DNA from 2 places in the Aerococcus tenax genome. Region 1 is predicted to be linked to the other one. Evidence: riboswitches for the same ligand, from Rfam matches in the RefSeq annotation. Region 1 holds a riboswitch; the other holds the start of a gene.
The links. Region 1 has a riboswitch for FMN ahead of DBT50_RS03325 (ECF transporter S component). Riboswitches for the same ligand answer to the same signal wherever they lie in the genome.
Positions count from the first base shown of each region.

Region 1 (4,426 bases):
TTTACGCTTGAAGCAGGAACAACCACTTGAAAGAACTGTAAAAGGGGAAACTTTTACTATTAATGAGGCAATTACGAGTATCGAAGAAGCCTTGGACCAAGAGTCAGACCACTTGTCCTTTTTTTCTTTGCTGAGTTCGAATCAGCCTAACAGAGAGAAAGTGGTGACTTATTTTCTGGCTCTGTTACAATTAGTTAAACAAGGAAAATTACTTATCCAGCAAGATCAGATTGCTGCAGATATAAGCATACAAAAGAAGGATGATGGGGATTGACCATTGAGGGTGCTTGCGAAAGTTTATTATTCGTTGCTGGTGAGGAAGGCCTTAGCCTAGAGGAACTAGCTAATCTTTTAGATCTTTCTAAAGAAAAGGTCCAGTATAGTTTATGGAACTTAGACAAAAAATTAAAAACTGATAGTCAGCGGGGGCTAGAATTAGTATGTCTAGGGGGGCGCTATCAATTACTGACTCAAAAGATCTATGCTGACTTAATCCAAAAATATGCAGTCAGTCCTTTTGCTTTGAAGCTGTCCCAACAAGCCTTGGAAACCTTGGCAGTGATTGCCTACCAAGGCCCAATTACCCGATTAGAAATTGATGAAATCAGGGGAGTTCAATCGCAAGCCATGATTAAACGCCTCTTATTGCATGACTTGATTGAAGAAGCAGGGCGAAAAGAGGGACCTGGACGTCCGATTCTTTACCAAGTAACTAATTATTTTTATCAATATTTTGGATTGAATTCAATAGCTGACCTCCCTGATATATCATCGCTTTTACCTGAAGATGAGGAAGATAAGGGCTTATTTGATGAAGAAGGAGATAAATAATGGAAAGATTACAAAAGGTCATTGCCCATGCTGGTGTGGCTTCGAGACGTGATGCCGAAAAATTAATCCTTGCTGGCCGGGTGCAGGTCAACGGCCAGGTGGTTACTGAACTCGGCACTAAGGTCACCAAGAAGGACCTCGTTGAAGTTGACCAGGTGCCTATATATAAAGAAGAACCCGTTTACTACTTATTTAATAAGCCGGATGGGGTCATTTCTTCTGTTGCTGATGATAAGGGCAGAAAAGTAGTGGTTGATTATTTTAAAGAGATCCCCCAACGTATTTATCCTATCGGGCGTTTAGATTATCATACGACTGGAGTCTTACTTTTAACCAATGATGGGGAATTTGCTAATTTATTAATGCATCCTCGTTACGAAATTGATAAGGTCTACGTGGCTAAGGTAAAGGGCTATCCTAGTCCCGATGCTCTTAAGCGCTTAGAAGAAGGTCTAGTGATAGACGGGCAGAAAACCGCTAAGGCTAGGGCACGCATTCGGAAAAATAAGGCTGCTAAGGAAAATGCAACCGTTGAGCTGACAATTCATGAAGGACGTAATCGTCAAGTCCGTAAGATGCTTGAAGCAGTTGGCCATCCCGTAAAACGTTTGAACCGCGAACGCTATGGCTTTTTAACGACTGAAGGTCTAGGAGTGGGTGAATACCGGCCATTATTAAAAGCTGAAGTTGAGCGTTTAAAACAATATGCCTTACAAAAATAAAACGCTTGCATTTCTCCTATAATGGGGTTATAATTTATTTGTAAAATTAAATAAATGAAATCTTCGGGGCAGGGTTAGATTCCCGATCGGCGGTGATAGTCCGCGAATCAGTGAGCTGATAGAACTAGTGAAATTCTAGTACCGACTGTAAAGTCAGAATGGGAGAAGATAGTAAATACTTACTAATTAATTCTTTTCATTGAAGACTTTCGGTGAAAGGAATTTTTTATTTTCAAGAAATAACAATTAACCCTGACTGAGAAGAAGAAAGGGGAAATTGTTATGAAAACAAGTACACGTCAGTTAATTGTTACCGCAGTTATGGGGGCTATTGCCTTTATCCTTATGATGTTTTCTTTTCCGATATTGCCTGCTATACCTTTCTTAAAGGTCGATTTTTCTGATGTACCGATCCTATTCACCACCTTTTTGTTTGGACCATGGAGTGGAGCAGGGGCTGCTTTTGTACGGAACTTTTTACACTATATGCAAACAGGTGGCAATGCAGGTTACCCAATCGGAGATATGGCTTCTTTCATAGCTACTCTTTCTTATTGCTTGCCAATTTACTATATTTTACGTAATTATGACCTTCGTTTGAGCAAACAAGTTGAAAGAGCTAAGTACTATGTCAAAGTCTGCTTTGCTTTTGCAATCGGTAGCGTATTAATGACCTTTGTCCTTTCCTTGGCTAACTACTATGTTATTACTCCCTTCTATATGGCTGTGATGAATTTCGAAATTCCTAACATGCAGGAATATATTCTTTATGGCATAGTTCCTTTTAATTTACTCAAGGGTCTGATTATTTCGATAGCTAACTTTATTGTTTTATCGGCTGCCTTACCTGTGGCTAAGCGGCGTTTAGTTTAGTTCAGGGCAGTTATTATTCGCTAGGTAAATCCCTTGCCATTGAAATAAAAAAGACACCAGCTTAATGAGAAGCTAATACTGCTTGGCTCTTTAAGCTGGTGTTTTTATATGTTTCGTGCTGTGAAGATGGCATTCTTCTTCCTGGACTTTAAGAAAATTTGAGTTGGTTAATCATTTGGTAAATCCAACCTAAATCTTCAGTCGTTAGATCATCCTTTATTGTATGAATGGTTATGCCCTTAAGATTAAAGTAAGCGTCAAATAGAAACACGGCTATAAAATGTAAGCCCTCCAAACTATACTTCTAATAGTTAGGAGGGTTTTTATATGATTATTAATATGGATGACCTTCATCATATTTACATTGCCTACGGCAAAACTGATTTAAGGAAAGGAATTGATTCGCTAACAACTATTGTTCAGGAAGAATTTAAAATGGATCCGTTCAGTCAGTCATTATTTTTATTTTGTGGAACCCGCAATGATCGTTTTAAAGCACTCTATTGGGATGGCAGTGGCTTTTGGCTATTCTACAAACGATTTGAAGATGGTAAAATGCAATGGCCTAAGACTCATAGAGAATTGAAACAGATTTCAAAGCAACAGTGGCAATGGTTACTCGATGGTTTTTCTATCGAAAGTTCTGTAAGAAAAACACAAAAGAAAAAGTTTTATTGAAATTTTCATTTTCCAAAACAATTGGTAAAATAGGAAAAACAGTAAGGAGGATGACTATGGCTTCAAATAGAGAACAGCAATTACTTGAAGAAATTAAAGTATTGAAGAAAATGATCAATCATCAAAAACGTGTCATCGACAGTCAGCAGTCATCCATCGACAATAAACAGAATGAATTAAATCATCAGAATAAACTACTAAAAAATAAAGAAGTAACGATTGCTCATCAAGATGAATTGATTCACTATTTGAAGAAAAAGCTCTATGGTCGTTCGAAAGAAAACTTAGTGGATAATAATCAGCTAAGTCTTTTCGAAGTCGATGCTAGTGATTTGATCAGTGAAAAAGAGGATGAAACTTTTGAAACGATTAGTTATCGTCGCAAAAAACGACCAAAAGGTCGTAAACAAGTAATTCTTGACAATTTTCCTGATTATGATCTTCATTACACCTTAGAAGGTGAAGATCGCAATTGCTCTGGATGTCAACAAGAAATGGCAGAAATTGGCCAAAAGAAGATTCGCCAACAGTTACGCTACGTTCCTGCGGAAATTCGTTGTGAGAATGTTATTCAGCATAGCTATAAATGTACGAATTGTTCAGAAAAAGCGGGGAAAGAAATGGTGATCAGTGCGGATGTTCCAAAACCTGTCTTTAATGGGAGCTATGCGACCGCAGGTCTTGTCTCTCACTCACTTCAACAAAAATATGAGCTGAAAATTCCTGCTTACCGCCAGGAAGGTGAATGGGAAAAGATGGGCTTACCGCTCTCTCGTCAAACGCTCATTAATTGGCATGAAAAAGCAGCAGAATATTACTTTGAGCCTCTTTATCGACTGCTTTCTGGAAAGCTAATCAAACAGCCAGTCATCCATATGGATGAAACGAGTTATAAGGTCATTGAGCATGAGAAAGAAAAGACCTATTACTGGTTAACGTGCTCTTCTCGAGAAACTCAGCAACAAATCTATCTCTACCACCATTCTCCTGGGCGAGGCTTTAATGACCTTCCCAAGGGAATGGCTGAATATGAGGGTGTGATTCATTGCGATATGTGGCATGTCTATCCAAAAATAAATAGAGTGACTATTGCTGGCTGTTGGGCGCATTTAAGACGAAAGTTTTATGATGCCTTACCACCTAAAAAATATCAAGGTCAATTCCTCAGCTCATGGGCAGTAAAACAATGTGACCAATTTTTCACTTTAGAAAAGAAATGGCAAGATTTATCGATAACCGAACGTTTAGATAAACGCCAGAAAATTTTAAAAGTGAAAATTGACCACTTTTTCGAACGCCTTCGTGAGGAATCATCTACTGCT
Region 1 covers NZ_CP127382.2:719,003-723,428, forward strand. Annotated here, with positions in the region: gene DBT50_RS03310 (segregation and condensation protein A) at 1-274, shown strand, start outside; gene scpB (SMC-Scp complex subunit ScpB) at 271-831, shown strand; gene DBT50_RS03320 (pseudouridine synthase) at 831-1,553, shown strand; FMN riboswitch at 1,609-1,727, shown strand; gene DBT50_RS03325 (ECF transporter S component) at 1,836-2,426, shown strand; gene tnpB (IS66 family insertion sequence element accessory protein TnpB) at 2,754-3,104, shown strand; gene tnpC (IS66 family transposase) at 3,161-4,426, shown strand, end outside.

Region 2 (4,426 bases), 870 kb from region 1:
TCAATAGGATCATGGGCTTTAACCCTTTGAGAAAAATTTTCAAAGAAATTCCGGTCAGCCAGACAAAGGCCACCACTAAGAGGCCTAAGATCCCATAAGTCAGGCCATTATTGGCGAAGAAGATAAAGATTAGTAAGATGAACATGATGATCAATTTGGCCCGTGGATCCATTCGGTGGACCAGGGAATCACCGTTCAAATAACGTCCCATAATAAATTTATTCTTCATCTTGAACCTCCCCTAGTTCAAAATAGTTAAGAATACTATCCGCGAGTTGGTCAACGGTTAGCGGATTGTCCTGGAGTTGAATTCCAGCTTGGTCAGCTAAAACCGCCTTAAATTCTAAACTATCAGGTAGTGACAGGCTATGGTCTCTGAGCCAGTCAGCATCAGAAAAGATTTCTTCTGTGGGCCCTTGACGGACCACCGTTCCTCGGTTCATCACGACAATATGATTGGCATATTGGGCAGCATCATTCATTTGATGGGTCACTAGAACCACCGTTAACTGGCGTTCCTTATAGAGTCGATAGAACATAGCCATCATATCCCGGTGACCTTTTGGGTCCAAACCAGCTGTGGGTTCGTCCAAGACTAAGACCTGGGGCTCCATGGCAAGGATCCCAGCAATGGCTACCCGGCGCATTTGTCCACCTGATAAGTCGAAGGGCGATTGGTCATATAATTCACTTGGCAAACCAACCAGGTCCAGGGCTTCAATGGCTTTTTGACGGGCTTCTTCCTCACTGGCTCCGTAGTTTAAGGGGCCAAACATGACATCTTTGAGGACGGTTTCTTCAAAAAGTTGCGACTCAGGAAACTGAAAGACAATCCCTACTTGGCTACGAATACGGCGTAGGATTTCTCCTTTAGAGTTCTTGGTCACTTGGTCTGGACCAATTTGAACGGTTCCTTGGGTAGGCTTTAAGAGGCCGTTAAGGTGTTTGATGGCGGTTGACTTCCCACTACCGGTATGTCCAATAAAGGCGGTAAAACTTTGGTCGGGAATGGTTAAATTGACATCATGCAAAGACAAGGTTTCAAAGGGAGTACCTGCCCCATAAGCATAACTTACGCCTTGGAATTCAATTTGCATAACCAGTCCACCAACCCTTCTTCAGTATAATAATCTTTTTCAAAGGAAAAACCACCTTGGGCTAGGGCATTTTTTAATTGCACACTAAAGGGCACGCCTAGTCCCATATCGATCAACTTATCCCCATAAGAAAATATTTCTGCCGGTTTGCCCTCATTAACGATTTCTCCCTGACGAAAAACCAAAATCCGGTCGGCACTGGCCGCTTCACTTAAGTCATGGGTTATAGATAGGACGGTGAGCTGGCTCTTTTCCTTCAGACGGCGGATAACTTCCATCACTTCTTCGCGCCCTTCTGGATCCAACATGGAGGTAGCTTCATCCAAGATAATCACCCGGGGCTGAAGAGCAATAATGCCTGCAATGGCTACCCGTTGTTTTTGCCCTCCTGATAAGTTGCTGGGCTCATATTGCCGATAAGCCGACATGCCGACCTCTTCTAGGGCCCAATTGACCCGCTCGACCATTTCATCGTGTGGCACCGCAGCATTCTCTAAGCCAAAAGCCACATCGTCTTCAACCGTGGCTCCAACGAATTGGTTGTCAGGATTTTGAAAAACCAGGCCGATATTTTGCCGGATCGTCCAGACATTGGCTTCATTAAGTGCTAAACCCGCCACGGTAATCTGGCCGGATTCCGCTTCTAATAACCCATCAATTAGTTTGGCCATGGTAGATTTTCCTGAGCCATTATGACCGATAATGGCTACCCATTCTTGGTCAAAGATATCAAAAGAAACCTGTTTGATGGTTTGTTTGTCTTCTTCTTTATCGTAGCGAAAGCTAACATCTTTGACAGAGATGATCGACTCCAAGTTTTCTCCCCATTTCTAAAATAAAACCCTCCGTTCTAATTAACGGAGGGGCTATAGTTATCGTATTCACTCTTCTCCTATCAGACTTTACTGTCGGTACTAGAATTACACTAGTTCATTCCTATCAATCCCTTGATAGCTTGCGGACTTTTACCGCCGGTCGGGAAACGCTCCCTGCCCCGAAGATATCTGTAAATCTTTTATTAGTGTAACGGAACCAGTGCTATATTTCAACTGATTTATCACTTATTATCTTCAATTAGTGCCCGTCCCACATAGTCTGTCCAAGCCTTGACCCCCGCTTTTGAGAAGTGGATGCCATCTTGACTGAGCCAATCGGCTTGGGCATTTTGATCATAGTAAGTGGACCAGTCAATTAATTGACAGTCCTTTCGACTATCAGCGGTTGCCTTCAAGGCCTCGTTGACTTGTTGACGCCAAGGCCGGTTGACATGGGTATTGACCAGGTAAATCTTCTTACCTTCAAAGCGTTTCAGTAATTGGTTAATTTGTTGGGAAGTAAAGCCACCATTGGCGCCTAAGTCTACCACCACTTTATCCTGGATCTCATTCTCAGCGCTAAAGCTATCGATTAGTTCACCAGCTTGGTAGACTTGAAGTCCCACCTTGGCACAAATATTAGACCGTGGGAAGAGGGCCGTAATCCCCTTAGAGACATCGATGGTTAAGGAGTCTCCTAAGAAGGTAAAACTGAGACCGTTAGCCTGGTAGAGGACCTCATTAGAGAAGTCACTTACGATGGCTTGTTGGTCTTGGCTGAGCGATTGCCGGTATTTTTCAATATCTTCATCACTATCACTAGCAATGGTATGCTTTTCCCGGTTAGCTTGTTCGATCGCTTCACGGGCCTCTCGGGCTTCAGCCTCAGACTTGAGCACCACTTCGCCCTTGGGTGCCGTCACTAAGGCAAAAAGCGCCAGGGCTAGAACCAGGGTAAATCCCCAAAAGAGGACTTTTTGGTACCAGGGGGTCTCCTTAGACCGGACTTGACGAAAACCAGTAATTAAACGGAGCGGCTCCCCTTTAGGGCGCAAATAAATCGGTATTGTCACTAAGCGCTGGTTAACCAAGGCATCTAGGAGAAGGCCAATCACAAAGATAGCTAAGACCTGTAACCAAGGTTGCATGGTAAACCAGTTCTGTTGGCTGGCATGGGCAGTAAAGACAATATAGATGGGATAGTAGGTCAGATAGACGAAATAATTCTTCCGTCCGATAAAGGCCAAGGGCTTAAAGCGAAGAATCTTACCAATAAAGGATTGGTCTTGGACAATAGCTAAAACAAATAAGACTACCAATAGGTCAAAGACCAACATACCCCCGTAGTAAGTCCATATGGAAGAATCCGTCAAGAACTTCATCAAGACTGCTAATATACCAGCAGTCACTAGGGCAATTAAGTCTGGCGTCCAAGACGTCTTAAGTAGCCGATATGAGAAGCCTATAATTTCTTCCCCCATTAAGAAAGCGATACTCCCTAATAAAAAGGAAAATAAGCGGCTATCGGTCCCATAATAGGCCCGGCTGGGGTCTTGACCCGGAGTAAAGAGAAAAGCCATCCAGGCCACTGAAATCAAGGCTAAAACAATCAAGAAATAAGTAAAATGCTGCTTAGACATACGCCGCCGCAGTAAGCCATAGATGAAATAAAAGACCACAAGCGACTGTAGGTAGACCCCTAAGTACCAGAGATGGGTTAAAAGCGAGGGGTGGAGAAATTCAGCAAAATAGGAAGACCCGATGGCAATCTGATACCAGTTATTGACAAAGGCCAAGCTGGAAAAGACCACTGGGCGAATATTGGTTAACAGCTCAGCTTGAAAAAGGAGTAGGAGCGCTAGCAAGAGAATAATAAAAAAGACCAAGGGCCAAAACATCTTCCCTAAGCGCCTGAAAAACTGCCAGCCCAGTCTGAAGGACTTGCCCTCCCTTAAGCGCCGTTCTAACTGACTGGTCACCAAATAACCCGATAGGATTAAGAATATATCCACCGCTAAAAAGCCACCCGGCAAGGAATTGGTGAAGAAATGATAGCAAATGATGGCAAGCATGGCAAAGAGCCTCAGAGTATCTAGCTGAGGTAAATATAGCCGTTCTTGGCGCATGGGGAAACCTCTTCTCTATGAATGTTCATTAACATTATTATTATAACAAATATTCTCTATCGAAAACTAAAAAAGCGCAAAAAAAAAGACATATAAAATGTCTCAATAAAAAACAAACTTTTTCACCCCTAGACTTCTGCCTAGGGATGAAAGAGCTAGACTCGGAAAGAGACAAAGGCCTCTCTCCATCATCATAACACTCAAAAGTTTTATACTAATTCGATAATCGCCATTGGAGCGTTGTCGCCACGACGTGGTTCAGTTTTTAAAATTCGAGTATAACCACCTTGACGGTCAGCGTAACGTTCACCTAAGTCATTGAATAACTTTTGAAGAACGGTTTCAATAACGATTTTTTCGTCTTCAACACGAACATCGCTCACTTCAT
Region 2 covers NZ_CP127382.2:1,585,512-1,589,937, forward strand. Annotated here, with positions in the region: gene DBT50_RS07355 (energy-coupling factor transporter transmembrane component T family protein) at 1-229, opposite strand, end outside; gene DBT50_RS07360 (energy-coupling factor ABC transporter ATP-binding protein) at 219-1,097, opposite strand; gene DBT50_RS07365 (energy-coupling factor ABC transporter ATP-binding protein) at 1,073-1,912, opposite strand; FMN riboswitch at 1,978-2,103, opposite strand; gene DBT50_RS07370 (acyltransferase family protein) at 2,155-4,038, opposite strand; gene rplQ (50S ribosomal protein L17) at 4,248-4,426, opposite strand, start outside.
Region 2: another riboswitch for FMN. It lies ahead of DBT50_RS07365 (energy-coupling factor ABC transporter ATP-binding protein); the one in region 1 lies ahead of DBT50_RS03325 (ECF transporter S component).